DNA from 2 places in the Paenibacillus amylolyticus genome. Region 1 is predicted to be linked to the other one. Evidence: riboswitches for the same ligand, from Rfam matches in the RefSeq annotation. Region 1 holds a riboswitch; the other holds the start of a gene.
What was found. Region 1 has a riboswitch for glycine ahead of gcvT (glycine cleavage system aminomethyltransferase GcvT). Riboswitches for the same ligand answer to the same signal wherever they lie in the genome.
Positions count from the first base shown of each region.

Region 2: it holds a riboswitch for glycine, as region 1 does, so the genes downstream of both, sdaAB (L-serine ammonia-lyase, iron-sulfur-dependent subunit beta) here and gcvT (glycine cleavage system aminomethyltransferase GcvT) in region 1, are expected to answer to the same signal.

Region 1 covers NZ_CP145892.1:5,237,008-5,245,841, forward strand. The annotation lists gene V6668_RS23190 (BglG family transcription antiterminator) at 1-677, opposite strand, end outside; gene V6668_RS23195 (PTS mannitol transporter subunit IICB) at 716-2,170, opposite strand; gene gcvH (glycine cleavage system protein GcvH) at 2,590-2,982, opposite strand; glycine riboswitch at 3,326-3,448, shown strand; glycine riboswitch at 3,452-3,552, shown strand; gene gcvT (glycine cleavage system aminomethyltransferase GcvT) at 3,770-4,906, shown strand; gene gcvPA (aminomethyl-transferring glycine dehydrogenase subunit GcvPA) at 4,903-6,258, shown strand; gene gcvPB (aminomethyl-transferring glycine dehydrogenase subunit GcvPB) at 6,396-7,835, shown strand; gene ptsP (phosphoenolpyruvate--protein phosphotransferase) at 8,073-8,834, opposite strand, start outside.
Region 2 covers NZ_CP145892.1:524,696-533,529, forward strand. The annotation lists gene V6668_RS02505 (HAMP domain-containing sensor histidine kinase) at 1-230, shown strand, start outside; gene V6668_RS02510 (hypothetical protein) at 232-1,326, shown strand; gene V6668_RS02515 (collagen-like triple helix repeat-containing protein) at 1,532-3,847, shown strand; glycine riboswitch at 3,982-4,106, shown strand; glycine riboswitch at 4,111-4,246, shown strand; gene sdaAB (L-serine ammonia-lyase, iron-sulfur-dependent subunit beta) at 4,385-5,074, shown strand; gene sdaAA (L-serine ammonia-lyase, iron-sulfur-dependent, subunit alpha) at 5,064-6,002, shown strand; gene V6668_RS02530 (transposase) at 6,125-6,445, shown strand; gene V6668_RS02535 (IS3 family transposase) at 6,469-7,305, shown strand; gene V6668_RS02540 (YhgE/Pip domain-containing protein) at 7,493-8,707, shown strand; gene V6668_RS02545 (helix-turn-helix transcriptional regulator) at 8,762-8,834, shown strand, end outside.

The sequences.
Region 1 (8,834 bases):
AACTTCATGTATTGGCGTTCCGGGATGTTCTCCAGCCATTCGATGTCTGGTTGCCATAATGCATTTTCGACCGTAAGCACATCACCGTGTCCAATCATATCCAACAATTTTTGGTTTACGATGGAGCCTCCCTGTTCTGGCTGTCTTCCGAACAGGTCGGACTCATCCAGAAATTCCAGAGCAAGTGCAGCTATGGCTGTGCGATGAATCGTCTCACTTCCGTTAATCTTGACGCCATATCCTCGTCTGCGAACCAGCTTTAGTCCCGCCTGACGAATTCGTGACTCCAGATCGTCCAGATCAGTGGTTACGGTGGATACGGTCACTTTCAGATCCGAAGCCAAGGCGAGTAACTTTACAGGCTCCGGTTCATCCAGCAGGATGCAAAGCATGAAGAGCTTACGCTCTTCTGGCGTAAACTCTACATATTCTTTACCCTCTAGTTGCTGGCGCAATACAGCCAGATCATCGGAACCGGCATCGATTCGGATACCGGTTCCTGATTTTTTTTCCAGCTTCATACCCAAAGGTTCAAGCCATTGTTCAATCATTTGCAGCTCCCGGTGAACCGTTCGGGTACTGACCTTTACTTCAACGGCGATTTCGCCGGCTGTTACTTCATGTGGATGCTCTAGCAAGAACTCCACGATTTCACGTTGTCTTTTGGTAATACTCATATCTCAGCCTCCGGCTCAGGGAAAACAAATGCGTGCAATTACTTTAGACGTTCAACGAGCGCATCGTATTCCGGGCTTTTTAGGAAGTTGTCGATGGATATATGTTCTGCATTCGGTGCAACGGAGCGGGCACGATCGGTCAATACTTGTTGTGTGATCACCACGTCTGCATCCGGTGGGATATCACTGATAGCCGTATTGGTCACCGTAACGTCAATCCCCTCTGCCTTCATCTTCTTGCGTAGAATGGAAGCACCCATGGCACTTGACCCCATGCCTGCATCACAGGAGAAGACAATTTTCTTCACGTCTGTTTTGACTGTAGAAGAAGCCATATCTGCGGCTCTGTCTGCTTCACGTTGATTAGCCGTAATACCAGCGTTTGGCACGGTTCCTTGACTCTTCATGTCTTTCATCCGACTGGATGCGGACTCCAGATCTTCGTCCTTTTGTTTACCCGTTTTCAGCAACACTGCTGCAACCAGGAAAGAAACGACGGCTGCTACAAGCACCCCTGCGAACATCGGCAGGTATCCACCTTTTGGTGTTAAGAAGAAATACGCGATAATACTACCCGGTGATGGTGCTGAAACAAGTCCTGCTCCGGTGAGCATGAATGTTAATGTACCTGCGACGCCACCCGCAATTGCGGCAAGAATCAGAATCGGTCTCATCAGAATGTAAGGGAAGTAGATCTCATGAATGCCCCCGAAGAAATGAATGATTACGGCACCCGGTGCAGAAGATTTGGCCATTCCGCGTCCGAAGAAACAGTAAGCAAGTAAGATACCAAGTCCCGGACCCGGGTTTGATTCAAGCATGTATAATACGGATTTCCCTAATTCTCTCGCTTGATCTGTTGCAATTGGTGTAAGAATCCCGTGGTTGATTGCATTGTTCAGGAACAATACTTTACCTGGTTCAATGATTAGGTTGACCAGCGGCAGCAAACCAAGATTCATTAAGCCCTGTACACCGGCAGATAATACTTTGCTAATCGCTTCTACAGCAGGCCCGATGCCCAGTAGCGCAAAAATCCCCAAGATCCCGCCAATAATACCAGCTGAGAAGTTGTTAACCAGCATTTCAAATCCGGCTCTAATTTTACCTTCAATGGATTTATCGAACTTTTTGATAATCCATGCTGCCAGTGGTCCGGCAATCATGGCACCGAGGAACATCGGGATATCACTACCCACGATGACCCCGATGGTCATAATGGCACCCACGACACCACCACGCTGACCATGCACCATCGTACCCCCGGTGTAACCAATTAACAGTGGCAGCAAATATTTGATCATCGGATCGACTAGCTGCGCAAGCGTCTCGTTAGGGAACCAGCCTGTTGGAATGAACAGAGCCGTAATTAATCCCCAGGCGATGAACGCTCCCATATTCGGCATGACCATACCACTCAGGAATCGGCCAAAACGCTGAACACCTACCCGTAGCCCACCTTTGGAATTGGACGATTGGTCCAAATTACTCATTGTATTATCCTCCTTGGATCAAGTGATTATGATTTATGAAAGGGGTATCATTTCTCCCCTGCTGTAATCCTAAGCGAGAATGCTCTCCTGTTCAATGAAATGAAAGCGTACTTTCGTCATGAACAATGATGACAACATTAGGTTATGTAATCGTTTTACTTGATGCATAATGGCTGAACCCATTGGTACACAAGGATTTTCTTGCCTATGACTTTTGTCATTTCCAGAATCATTTTCTAAACTATAGCTTGGTCCAATCAGGTGATTTACATCCACAATCTGCTTCATTCCACATTCAAAACCATTCTTGGAAAGCACAAAAAACCTGTGCAAGCATCCGGCTCACACAGGTCGAAACAATATGAAGCTCATATCATTTAATTATAAAATATATGTTAATAAGTACAAGTTCGTTGATACTATTCTTCCGTATGTTTCCGATACGCGTCTGCATTCATCAATGTAGACAATGCTGCTGTCAGATCTCCCTCAACACGGATCTCAATCATCCAGCCTTCCTCGTAAGGAGAGCTGTTCACAAGTTCAGGGGAGTCCTGCAACGAATCATTCACCGCAATGATTGAACCAGTGACGGGAGAGAACAAGTCCGACACCGTTTTGACCGATTCGATCGTTCCAATGCTGTCCTCTGCTTTTACATTGGTTTCAAGGTCAGGCAATTCCACAAACACAATGTCACCCAGCTGATGCTGCGCGAACTCGGTAATGCCAATACGTACAGTATCCTCCCCTACGGTTTGCACCCATTCGTGCTCTTCACTGTACAGGAAATCACTTTTCAATTCGCTCATCGATATCCGCCTCGCTTTTCATTAATGAGTACATGCGTTCTTTGACCTTAACCTTTTTCCCAGAACATAGCGTATGACATTTTTGAATCAAATGTCAAGATACCTCACAATTTATTTGCTGAACACCTCTAAATCCTGTAACCGGATTACACTCTTTCTTCATATACTGGTGAATATTAGAATAGTAAGCGTAGTCTTTTTAAATACACGAACAATAAAATAAAAAATAAATTAAATATTCGGTTTTAAATCATTATCTATGATATCGTTCTTGACATCAGTAGTGGATTCACGTTTTAATGAGAGGAGTAAATGTGTTTATTGGACTATGTTATACCCGCGGATGAATGTAAAGGGAGAGATTACCCGTGACACCCGATTCGGGATGTACATGAGGTAACGCCGAAGGAGTAAACCACCGATAAGCGGGGGTGAATCTCTCAGGCAAAAGGACTTTTACGGGACGCAACTCTGGAGAGCATCTATTCGCCCTGTGCGGGCGTTATGATCACCCAAGGGGAAACCTGCTGCGCAACGCAGCGGGGTAACTCTCAGGTACAAGGGACAGAGCCTTAGAATACAGCGTGCTACTTGGCATGCCGATTCTTTGGCCTGTCCTTTTCCTTTTTCCCAAAAAACGAAAAACAGGATGTAGAACGGCGCTGCCATAGCTGCCCTTACCATACTTATGTGATGAAAATATCTAGCTGAAAATTTAAAAACACCCTGGTTCATTGATCCACGATTGTATATCCGGCCGGCTGACGGCCCATGACGAGGTGATTTGATGTCCGATTTGCTTAGAACACCACTCTTCCCACTGTATCAGCAATACGAAGGCGTACGGTGCATTGATTTTGGAGGCTGGGAGCTTCCGGTACAATTTAGCGGAATCCAGAAAGAACATGAAGCAGTACGCGAGCGCGCGGGACTGTTCGATGTATCCCATATGGGCGAATTCACAGTACAGGGTGAGCAGGCTGAAGTTTTTTTGCAACAAATGATGACCAATGATGTGACCACGCTGGTTCCCGGTCAAGCCCAGTACACCCTGATGTGTTATCCAAATGGCGGTGTGGTGGATGATCTGCTCGTGTATAAGCTGGAAGATCAGCATTATATGCTTGTGGTTAACGCCTCCAACATCGACAAGGATTGGGCGTGGCTGCAAGAGCACTTGATCCCTGGCGTGAGCATGACCAATGATTCGGAGCAGACAGCGCTGCTCGCCTTGCAAGGTCCACTGGCTGTAGACATTATCGGGAAAGTTACAGATACGGATCTATCCTCGATTGAACCGTTTCGTTTTGTGCAGGATGCTGAAGTATGTGGAGTAAAATTACTGTTGTCCCGTACCGGTTATACCGGTGAAGATGGCTTTGAACTATATGTTCCTGCGGACCAGGCTGCTGTGGTCTGGAATGGATTAATGCAAGCCGGTGAAGGTCACGGACTCGTACCAACCGGACTTGGTGCCCGGGATACACTGCGCTTTGAAGCAAAGCTCCCTCTGTATGGACAGGAATTGTCGGCAACTATCTCTCCACTCGAAGCTGGCGTAGGTATGTTTGTGAAGCTGAATGCCGGACCTTTTATCGGACACGAAGCCTTGTTACAGCAAAAAACTGACGGGCCCGCCCGCAAACTGGTCGGCATCGAAGTGTTGGAGCGCGGTATTCCCCGCCCCCACTATCCGATTTACGCCGAAGGCGTACGGATTGGTGAAGTGACAACAGGTACGCAATCACCTACATTGAAACGTAATCTGGGGCTTGCCCTCATCGACAGCAAATACGCTGCGCTGGGAACCCCGCTTGAGATTGAGATCCGCGGCAAGAAATTAAGAGCCGAGGTCGTGAAGACCCCTTTTCATAAACGGACACGTACGTCGAAGACACCTACTCAAGGAGCTGATCAAGCATGAGCAAGCACCGTTACATTCCCATGACTGAGCAAGATCAGAGCGCCATGCTCGCAACCATCGGTGTAGATACGCTGGAGGATCTGTTTCAGGACATTCCAAAAGAGATACGTTATCAGGGCGAGCTGCCCTTATCCTCCAAACTTGATGAATATGCGCTGACACGTCACATGTCCAAACAAGCCGGCGCCAACGCCAATTTCGAAACACACGCCAGCTTCCTCGGCGCTGGCATATATGATCATCATGTTCCTTCCGTCATCAATCATGTCATTTCCCGTTCCGAGTTTTACACTGCCTACACACCTTATCAGCCTGAGATCAGCCAAGGTGAACTACAGGCCATTTTCGAATTTCAATCCTACATCTGTGAATTAACCGGTATGGCTGTAGCCAATGCCAGCATGTATGACGGCGCAACAGCTTTTGCGGAAGCCGGTAATCTCGCCGCAGCAGCAACACGTCGCAAACAGCTTATCGTATCCCGTACCGTTCATCCGGAAGCCCGTCAGGTATTGCAGGCATATGCGCACGGACTCCGTCTGGAGATTGTCGAGATTGGTTATAAGGATGGCGTCACTGATTGGGATGCCCTGCAAGCAGCCATATCCGACGATACCGCTGCTGTCATGATCCAGAGTCCGAACTTCTTTGGTGCCGTGGAAAATGTGAAGCAGGCTGCCGACCTCGTGCATGCGCACAAGGGCCTGCTCGTTGTAAGTGCCAACCCGCTATCGCTGGGTCTGCTGGAAGCCCCAGGCAAGCTGGGTGCCGACATCGTTGTAGGTGATGCGCAGCCCCTCGGCATCGCCGCTTCACTCGGCGGTCCAACATGCGGATATTTCGCTGTATCCCAGCCTCATATGCGCCGAATTCCTGGCCGAATCGTAGGCCAGACCACGGATCGCAACGGCAAGCGTGGTTTTGTACTCACACTGCAAGCACGTGAACAGCATATCCGCCGCGAAAAGGCGACATCCAACATCTGTTCCAACCAAGCTTTGCTTGCACTCAGCGCATCTGTGTATATGTCTATCATGGGTAAACAGGGCATGATCGATGTCGCGGATCTGAATTTGCAAAAGAGTCATTACACCCTCAATACATTAACTGCGATTCCTAGAGTTAGCCTTACTTTTAATGCACCAACATTTAATGAGTTTGTTATTCAGCTTCCTGAGGGAACAGATGTGGATGCTCTTCAATTGAAACTGCTGGATGCAGGCTTTATTGGTGGCTACGAACTCGGACGTGATTATCCAGAGCTTGCCGGACATATGCTGCTTGCTGTTACCGAACGGCGCACTAAGGAAGAGATTGACGAATTCGCACGAGCATTGGAGGGATCGCTGTGACTCAGGAAACGACGACGACAACGACAACATCGGTACAAGGACAATCGGAAACAGGTACCTCTGTCTCCACTTCGGTTCAACCTGAGAAGGATACAACATTTAGTGCACAGACCTTATCTCCTGCTCCTGAACAATCATTGATTTTTGAACTCAGCAGCCCTGGACGTGTCGCTTATTCCTTGCCAGAATGTGACGTTCCTCGTCAGGCTGCCGATACGTTGATTCCCCGGGAAATGCTCCGTTCGGAAGCAGCGGCACTGCCGGAAGTGTTTGAGGTAGATGTTATTCGACACTATACTGCGTTGTCCCGCCGCAACTTCGGCGTAGATAACGGATTCTATCCACTTGGCTCTTGTACGATGAAATACAATCCGAAGATCAATGAGGATGTTGCCCGTTATAATGGATTCGCCAAAATCCATCCGTACCAGCATGAATCCAGCATTCAAGGTGCACTAGAACTGTTATATACGTTGCAAAACGACCTCGCAGGTCTGACAGGTATGGATGCTGTGACCTTGCAACCAGCCGCTGGTGCCCATGGAGAATGGACTGGACTTATGATGATTCGTGCCTACCACGAAGGTCGTGGCGAACAACGTACCAAAGTCATCGTGCCCGATTCTTCGCATGGTACCAACCCGGCAAGTGCAACCGTTGCAGGATTTGAAACGGTGACGATTCCATCCCGCGCAGACGGACTGGTCGATCTGGACGCACTCCGTGCAGCAGTCGGTTCGGATACGGCAGCATTGATGCTGACAAACCCGAATACACTTGGTCTGTTTGAGAAAGACATTCAGGAGATTGCATCCATCGTACATCAGGCTGGTGGCTTGTTGTACTACGATGGAGCCAACTCCAATGCCATTATGGGCATTACCCGTCCGGGTGATATGGGCTTTGACGTGGTGCATCTGAACTTGCACAAAACGATGAGTACACCTCATGGCGGTGGTGGACCAGGTTCCGGACCAGTTGGTGTGAAGAATCGCCTGGTTCCGTTCCTGCCTAAACCAATGGTGATCAAGAATGATGATGGTATGTATGCATTCGATCGTGAAGGCGATCAATCCATTGGCCGGGTGAAAGCCTACTACGGTAACTTCGGTATATTGGTACGTGCCTATGCCTACATTCGTACCTATGGACCGGAAGGATTGCGCCGTGTATCTGAATGTGCGGTACTCAATGCTAACTATATGATGGCCCGTCTCGCACCTTACTACGAGATTCCGTATCCGGGTGTATGCAAACATGAATTTGTCATGTCTGGTCGGGGGTTGAAGCAATATGGTGTGCGCACACTTGACGTTGCCAAGCGATTGCTTGATTTTGGATATCATCCGCCGACAGTGTACTTCCCGCTCAACGTGGAGGAATGCATCATGATCGAGCCGACAGAAACCGAAAGTAAAGAAACGTTGGATGGGTTCATTGATACGATGATACGGATTGCCAAAGAAGCGGAAGAGACACCTGAATTGGTACTCAACGCACCTTATGGCACACCGGTTACTCGACTCGATGAGACCACCGCTGCCCGCAAACCTGTACTGAACTGCGCCTGCAGTTAAGCACTACGTGTATTACTAATCATGCTCTTGCTGATGTTAACTACACCAGTAAGAGCATTTTTTTGGCTAGACATTACAGGACCTTTCTCCTCGTACTCCCCTTCTAATTCCTATACGTTCGAGCAACAAAAAAAGCCAGTACCCGCTGTAACAGCGGATACCGGCAAAATCGCTGCATCAATACAGCTCATTATCGGAAAAAGAAAAACCTCAAATCCGGAGGAAACCCCGGCAAAATTACGCTTGAATGCTTTGAACCAATTCAACAACTTGTTCAGCCGTTTGCATATCCAGAGCTTTAGCAGCCAGTTCCTGCATATCCGCACGGGACAGCTTGGTAATCTGACTACGAGCTGGCAGAATGGAGGTTGCGCTCATGCTGAACTCATCCAATCCAAGACCAAGCAGCAATGGAATTGCTGTTTCGTCTCCTGCCATCTCACCACACATGCCAACCCATTTGCCTTCACGATGCGCTGCATCGATAACCATTTTAACCAAACGCAAAATGGCTGGGTTGTAAGGCTGGTACAGATAAGCCACTCGTTCGTTCATGCGGTCAGCAGCCATCGTGTATTGAATCAGATCGTTCGTTCCGATACTGAAGAAATCCACTTCTTTGGCAAATTGATCCGCCAGAACTGCAGTCGAAGGAATTTCGACCATGATTCCGAGTTGAATGCTGTCAGAAACAGCAATACCTTCAGCAACCAGCTTTTCTTTCTCTTCGAGCAAGACAGCTTTTGCTTCACGGAATTCACCGAGTGTTGCGATCATTGGGAACATGACACGCAGGTTTCCATGTACGCTTGCACGCAGCAATGCACGTAATTGTGTACGGAAGATATCCAGACGGTCCAAACACAGACGAACTGCGCGGAAGCCGAGGAATGGATTCATTTCTTTTGGCAGATCCAGGTATGGAAGCTCTTTGTCTCCACCGATGTCGAGTGTACGAACAACGACAGGTTTGCCTTCCATTTTTTCCAGTACCGCTTT
Region 2 (8,834 bases), 2.2 Mb from region 1:
CTGCTATTCCTGAAGAACAGCTCATTCGTATCTTCGAACCCTATGTTCAACACCAGAATCAGGAGGAGAAGACATATGCAGGTGGTTCGGGATTGGGATTGAGTATAGCCAAACGGGTTGCAATAAAGCACGGAGGGGATATGCGCATGTGGTCATACGAAGGATATGGAACGCTGGTAGCATGCCGATTGCCTGAACATGGAGAATGTAAACGCAGAGAGGGTGGATAAGATGATGAAAAAAGGATGGATGATGCTGGGTACTGCTGTGTTGGCAGGCGCCCTGCTTGGAGGTTGCGCGGAGAAGGATATGCTGGCTATGTCAGGAGATGAGATGATTGAGAAGGTTGTCTCAGCAGAAACAGAACCCGCCTCGTATTATGCGGAAGGTGTGATGAAGATATGGGCGGATGACAAGCTGACTAACACGATGCAAATTAAGGAATGGGTAGATGGTGAAACCGGACGAAAGCGCACGGAAACATCAGAGAATGGCAATGTCAGTTACGCAGTTAATGATGGAAAGAAGATCATCATATATGAAAAAGAAACAGGGGCAGCATATTCCATGGATGCATCATCCGTGTCACAACAACCTAATCAAACCCAGAAGCAAATATTGCTCGATCAACTAGAGCGGTTACGTACTACGCATGATGTGAATATGATGGGACAGGAGAAACTTCATGGACAGGACGTCATTCATATTGAATTGACACCAAAAGAAGAAGGCGCATTCTCCATATCTTCAGAGTATTGGGTAGATCCCAAAACGTGGATGATTGTCAAAGTAAACAGCGCGTATGGGGATGGAAAATCAGAAATGGTCTATGATCCGATTCAGTATGAACCTGAATTCACAAAGGATACTTTCGTAATTGACATCCCTAAGGAGGTCGATGTGAAGGACTTGAACGATATGATGCAGAATTCCGAAGTGACCCTAGATGAAGCGGAAAAAGCGTTGGAACAGCCGTTCCTACAGGACATGAGTGGAGAATTCGAACTATCACGGATCGAAATGTCTACATCGCGCGGTGAGCTGAGCAGAGATGAAGTAACCTTGTATTATGTAAGTAACGACAAGGTAGAAGTCAGCCTGACGGTATTCAAGATGCCGGAAGAAAATGTGGACGATACACTAATGCCGGATGAAGCCAAGATTAAGGTTCGTAACACCGAGGGTTCATATATGAAGAGCATTCGGAACATATCATGGAGTGAGAATGGCTTGCGGTACTCCATCATGGGTGAAAACGAAGGATGGACAAAGGCAAAGCTGCAAGCTTGGGCGGAAGAACTGACCCTTCCCAATCCATCTAGATGAGCTAAAGAATAATAAGGTTGCCGCAGAAACGAAGCGGCAGCTTTTTTTGTATATTCTCCTTTTGGTGTGGTGGATATCTATTCGATCTCCTTTCAGTCCATTCCAAAAAGGCAAGAGGGCAACTTCACGTTTACAGTTCAATATGCATATTTATAGAAGACAATCTTGATTTGGTGATGGAGGCAGGAGAAGGGGGCATCGCAGGATGGCTGTTTTATCAACAGGGCCAATAGAAAATAATATAGTGGTGGGAAGCGGCGAGCGTCCTACACAGAGAATTACAGTGAAATTAGACAATTGGAGTCTCACTAGTTTCTCTACCGTTCTGGTTCAAGGCTATTATTTGAATGGTGTTCGCACACTATACGTTCAGGAATTGTTTAATGTTTTGCCTAACCAGGTTATAACAAAAGACTATTATGCAGATTTGGATGCATTTGAGTTTATATTTATCACAGGTGATGATACGGAGGATGAAGTTCAGATTTCCGTATGGGGGAAAAACCAGAACGGTCAACTGGTAACGGCACATCGTTTGGTGTCTGAGGAATTGTTAGGAGCGAACCCCGGTCTAGTCGGGGTAACGGGTGCGACTGGAGCTACAGGGACAGCAGGGGTTGCGGGAACAACTGGTCCTACAGGGGCTACAGGTGTTACAGGACTGACAGGAGTTACTGGTCCTCCTGGAGGAACTACGGGATCGACGGGAGAGACCGGTGTCACTGGGACCACGGGGGAGACAGGATCTACCGGAGTGACAGGAGTCACGGGCGCTACTGGAAGTACGGGGACCACAGGAGAGACAGGGCTTACGGGAGTGACGGGTATTACTGGGAGTACAGGAATAACAGGAACGACTGGGGCTACAGGTGCGACAGGCGTAACGGGGGCGACCGGAGTTACTGGAGATACGGGAGCGACAGGACTGACGGGGACGACCGGAGTCACTGGTGTTACAGGCGCAACAGGCGTAACGGGGACGACCGGAGTTACTGGAGATACGGGAGCGACAGGACTGACGGGGACGACCGGAGTTACTGGAGATACGGGAGTGACAGGCGTAACGGGGACGACCGGAGTTACTGGAGATACGGGAGCGACAGGACTGACGGGGACGACCGGAGTCACTGGTGTTACAGGCGCAACGGGAGTAACGGGGACGACCGGAGTTACTGGAGATACGGGAGTGACAGGCGTAACGGGGACGACCGGAGTTACTGGAGATACGGGAGCGACAGGACTGACGGGGACGACCGGAGTCACTGGTGTTACAGGCGCAACGGGAGTAACGGGGACGACCGGAGTCACTGGGGTTACAGGCGCGACAGGACTTACAGGAACGACCGGAGTTACTGGGGCTACAGGTGCAACAGGCGTAACCGGAACAACCGGGACGTCCGGAGTAACGGGAGCAACGGGAGCGACCGGAGCCACAGGGGTTACAGGTGCAACAGGCGTAACCGGAACAACCGGGACAGCCGGAGTAACGGGAGCAACGGGAACGACCGGAGTCACTGGGGCTACAGGTGCGACGGGAACAACCGGGACGTCCGGAGTAACGGGAGCAACGGGAGCGACCGGAGTCACAGGGGTTACAGGTGCAACAGGCGTAACCGGAACAACCGGGACGTCCGGAGTAACGGGAGCAACGGGAGCAACGGGAGCGACCGGAGTCACAGGGGTTACAGGTGCAACAGGCGTAACCGGAACAACCGGGACGGCTGGTGTAACGGGAGCAACGGGAGCGACCGGAGTCACTGGGGCTACAGGTGCGACAGGTGCGACGGGAACAACCGGGACGGCTGGTGTAACGGGAGCAACGGGAGCGACCGGAGTCACTGGGGCTACAGGTGCTACAGGTGCGACGGGAACAACCGGGACGGCTGGTTTAACGGGAGCAACGGGAACGACCGGAGTCACTGGGGCTACAGGTGCGACAGGTGCGACGGGAACAACCGGGACGGCTGGTGTAACGGGAGCAACGGGAGCGACCGGAGTCACTGGGGCTACAGGTGCGACAGGTGCGACGGGAACAACCGGGACGGCTGGTGTAACGGGAGCAACGGGAGCGACCGGAGCCACTGGCGCAACAGGAGCTACTGGATCGACAGCAGCTTCTGCCCCTGCGGATTCTTCCTTGTTTGCTGATAGCCAGACCACGGCGTTAGGTCTTTCATTAGTAGCCGAAACGACGATTCAGACACTTAATGTACCTGTAGTGGCAGGTCAACGCGTGAAAATCGATAATAGTACACAAGTAGCAATAGTTGTAGGGGCTAACTGGAGTATTGCGTATAACATTAATCTGAGACGTAATGGAGTTTTAATTAATCAATTGCAGCTCTCACGAAGCGGTAATGCTTCGGGAACGTTGAGGTTTCTTTCCTCCAACACTTACGTGGATACATCCCCGGCTACAACGACTAATGCATACACGATAAGTATCCAATTTACGACAACTAGCAACGTCACGAGTGCCTCAGCGGAAGTGAGAAATATTAATGCTATTCGTTTCAGTTAAAATAGACATCGAACTTATGATAATTACACGTTACTTTTGTTGACATATATGATGTTGTACATTACTCTATGGGTATACTTGATCAAAAATTTAGAAATATACCAATTCGAATCGAATTAAGATAATACAGCGGATGATAACGAGCGGGAGAGACCTGAGTTAGCCGAGCAATATGGCTAGTGTTCAGGCACCGAAGGAGCAAGCTGCTGCGCACCCGGCGCAGTGGTTAATCTCTCAGGTAAATGTACCATCGTTGGACGCAACTCTGGAGAGTGCGCGAACTGCGCCACCCAAGGGGTATATGATCAGTCAGACCGGTGAACTTGTCTGTAATCGCAGGCAATGCACCTTGTCGTGAGACACTGCTGATCGTGAAACTCTCAGGTATCGAGGACAGAGAGAGGGCCTGGGCCTTCTTCTGTCCTTTTTTGATGTCATCATATCCAAAATAAGGGACATTGTGGATGGAACTCCGGGATCGAAATGACGAATACATTTTACAAATATGAATCATGATTAATAATGGAGGGTTACAAGGTGCGATTTAAAGATGTTTTCTCAATTATTGGTCCGTCGATGACGGGGCCTTCAAGTTCACATACAGCTGGAGCGGCAAGGTTAGGGAGAATTGCTCGACAGTGGCTAGGATGTACGCCAGATCGTGCTCGGCTGACGCTGTACGGTTCATTTGCAGATACGTATCAGGGGCACGGAACAGATCTGGCACTGATCGGCGGTCTGCTGGATTATGTCACAGACGATCCGCGTATCCCGGATGCAGAGCAATACGCAGAGGAAGCGGGTATGGAGGTTGAGTTTTATACAAGCGGTCTGCCTGCTCCTCATCCAAATACGGTCAAAATTGAGTTGTGGCATGGAGAACGTGCCTGCTCCTTAATCGGTGCATCCATTGGTGGTGGAAGCGTATCCGTGCATTCGATGAATGATTTTCGTGTTCAGATTAGTGGTGAGTTCCCAACACTCGTTCTGCGACATGCGGACAAAGCAGGGGTGCTTGCATCGGTAACGTCCACGATAAGTTCATCCGGGGTTAACATCGGGTATATGCAGGTGGACCGGAAAGCCCGTGATGGCGAAGCACTTACCGCGATGGAAATGGATGGTGTGCCTAATCCTGATATGCTCAAGCGTCTAAGGGAGCTCGATCATGTATTGGACATTCGTGTCATTGATTTGAAGAGAGGAGTTGATTCGGATGCGGTTTAAACATTTGCACGAACTGAATACGATCTGTACAGCAGAATCCAAAACCATTGCTCAGCTGATGATCGAGGAGCAGGTTCAGGAGACCAATACACCGGAAGCGGATGTTGTGAAGCAGATGTCTGAATATTATCAGGTGATGAAGGAAGCGGTACGCAAAGGGTTAACGGAAGATACGACATCACGCAGTGGATTAACAGGTGGAGACGGCAAAAAAATGGCTGAGTACATTCGCAAGGGCGAGACTTGTTCAGGAGATGCTTCCGCACTTGCCATGGCGTATGCCCTGTGTGTATCTGAAGTGAATGCCTCCATGGGCCGGATCGTGGCAACACCAACAGCCGGTTCCTGCGGCATTATCCCGGGTGTTTTTATCAGTTCACAGGAGCGATTTGGCTGGACGGACGAACATTTGGTGAACGGGTTGTTCTGTGCGGGAGCGATTGGTTATGTTATCGCCAACAATTCATTTATCTCCGGCGCCGAGGGTGGCTGTCAGGCGGAAGTGGGTTCCGCGATCGGCATGGCTGCGGGTGCCATGGTTGAACTGCGTGGAGGTACACCGGAACAGGTCGTTCATGCCGTTGGTTTGGCGTTAAAGAATACACTGGGCCTTATCTGCGATCCGGTCGCAGGCCTTGTTGAAATCCCGTGCATCGTCCGTAATGGACTGGGTGCAGTTACGGCGCTGGCTGCGGCTGACATGGCCCTGGCCGGAGTGCGTAGTGCCATTCCGTCAGACGAAGTCATCGATGTCATGCTGGAAGTAGGCAGTGCAATGCCGAGCCGCCATCGGGAGACAGCCCAAGGTGGACTGGCCCAGACGCCAACCGGCCGCAAAATGATGCAAAAGCTGGCTAAACCGAAGGCAAAGCGTGCAGAGCCTGAGACGGAGTCGTCTACTGAAAATGATGCAGAACCTAAGGCGTAATAGGATTGATATGAAAAGCCGGTACAAATCTTCCTGGTGGTATTATCCCCTTTAAGTAGACACTTGAAAAAAACCTTCATGTTATCATGAGGGTTCAAGTGACACTTGGAGGGGATATTTTTATGGCCAAAAAAGGACAAACATTTCACACGTATACCGAAGAATTTAAATTGAATGCTGTTAGATCCTATGTCGAAGGTTCTTCAAGTTACAAGGTGGTCGCTGATCGCGAAGGAGTTCGAAACTGTTCACAACTGAAGGTGTGGGTAAAAAAATGGAAAAACGGGGAAGCATTCGATGAGCGAAAAAACAATGTTCCGAATCCACTGAAAGGACGGCCTCGTACTGCCTTTAGCAGTGTAGAAGAGGAACGGGACTACCTTCAAGCACAGGTAGATTATTTAAAAAAGCGGTATCCAAATCTAGTAAAGGAGAAGCACTAAGCCAACGGGAGAACTACGATATCATAGACGAATTGCGTTGCTCGCATAGCATTACACGCTTATTATCGATTACAGGAATACCCCGTTCCAGTTACTACAAATGGCGAGCAACACAGCCACAGCGAGACGCAAGACAAGACCGTGAGCGTGAGATCAAAGAGCACATGATGGCTATTCATTTTGCAAATCGAGAGTTTGGTTATCCTCGCATGACAACGGCGCTCTGGGAGTCTGGTCTGAACGTTAATCACAAGAAAGTATGGCGAATCATGCGGGAACTATCGATCCAATCGGTAATTCGCAAGAAGCGGAAGAAGTCCAGCTATACGCCATCTGTGATTTATCCGAATCGCCTAAAGCGCAAATTTCATGCCACAGCACCTCAGCAAAAAATGGTGACGGATATAACTTATATTTCGGAAGGAAACACATTCGTTTACCTGTCTGTGATTCAAGACTTGTTCAACAACGAAATTGTCGCTTGGCAATTATCTAAACGGAACGATGTTCAGCTCGTATTGGATACGGTGGAACAATGGACACAAAAAAGAGACGTTTCGGAAGCCGTGCTCCATTCGGATCAGGGCTTCCAATACACGTCTCAGGTGTACAACTCACGATTAGAAGCATTCGGCGTCAAAGGCAGCCACTCTCGCAAAGCAACCTGCCTGGATAACGCATGCATCGAATCTTTCTTTTCGCATCTCAAAACAGAGAAGCTGTACCTTATCCAGTGTAATTCAGAAGCCGAGATTCGACAAGCTGTGGAAGATTACGTGTACAATTACAACTACCGACGCTTTCAAGCCAAACTCAAACAGCGCGCACCGATTGAATATCGATGCGCGCTGGCAGCATAGCTTTTTTCATCTGTCTACTTGACAGGGGTATGACCATGGTGAAGAGATGTATCGGCTTTTTTTTGTCTTTTACCAACAAGAAAAATAAAAACATTGACGATTTATATATCGTATTGATATATTAACAATTGTCATATATCAATACGATATATAAAAGAGCGAAACAAAACTAAAGGAGATGGATAGAATGAAAGGTATTTTCCAGACGAGTCTACTGTTTTTGAAAAACGGAGCCACCATTGTAGGTTTAATTACGGCTGTGCTGTTTCAGGTTTTTTTTAACATCATCTGGCTTAGCGGATACGACCAGGTTAACGAAAGAATGACTCAATTGGCTGTCACCATCGTGAATGAAGATGGGGTAGCGGCTGAACCAGTGGCTAAGTCTTTGGCGGCAGGTCTGAATTTCGAGATCAAACCATCTGAATCGATGCAAGAAGCACGACAGATGTTAACGGATCGGAATGTGTACATGATTATTGAGATTCCATCAGGTTTCATGCAACAGGCAGAAGACTTGTCAAAACCGATGACAGTGAAGTATGTGATGAACGAATCAAACGTGGCTACCGTGAAAAGTGTGATGCAGAACGTAGCCGCACAAGTTACAGCGACGTTGAACCGTGAAGTACAAGAGAATGGCATTCGCGGAGTGCTGAATCAGTCCGGTATGACTGCTGATCAATCCGATGCGCTTGCGGTAGGGTTATCTTCACGCGTGGAGGCAGAGGTGGAGCGACTGAATCCTGTTGATAATTTTGCTTTCTCCATGGTACCGATGTTGATTGTAACCGCTACGTTTACCGGAGCAATGTTGCTTGGCATGAATCTTCAAAAAGTGTCTGGAGAACTGAGTGGCAGGGCAGGGAAATGGGAGCGCTTCTGGGCCCGCAACATCGTTAATGTTGGTGCGGCATTTATCGTCTCGCTCGTTGGATCAGGGATGATGCACATTATGGGGGTATCGTCAGCAGCCGGTTGGTTCATGTTATGGCTGTTCCAGTTGCTGGTCACCATATCTTTTATACTCATGGCTCAGTTGAGCTTGTTGTTGCTTGGCAATGCTGGGGCTTGGTTAAACAGTGCGCTGTTGCCTTTGCTGATGCTGTCCTCGGGATCAACGATTCCGCGAGATGTAATGCCTGACTTCTACCAAGTGATCGGTCATTATCTGCCAGCGACTTATGCCGTAGAAGGGATGATGAACCTTGTGCTCGGAGGAAACGGAATTGGCCGGGATGCGATGTTGCTCGCCGTAATCGGTGGTGTAACACTGACTCTGGGTGCGCTTTGCATCTGGATCAGACGCTCCGGCCCGGTACGCTCTGAAGCTCGTAGGGAGGACCAGCCTGCTGCTGTGCCTGTTGCTCTGAAAGCAACCGTTTCGTCATCTGATCATTGAACAAGGGGTACTGATTGTGATACGTTAAGGGGAATGGAAAGGAGCGGTACACCGATGAACACGCAGCATGTCATCCTCGGAATACTGCACAATCAGCCAAGTTCCGGATACGAGATCAAGCAGTACT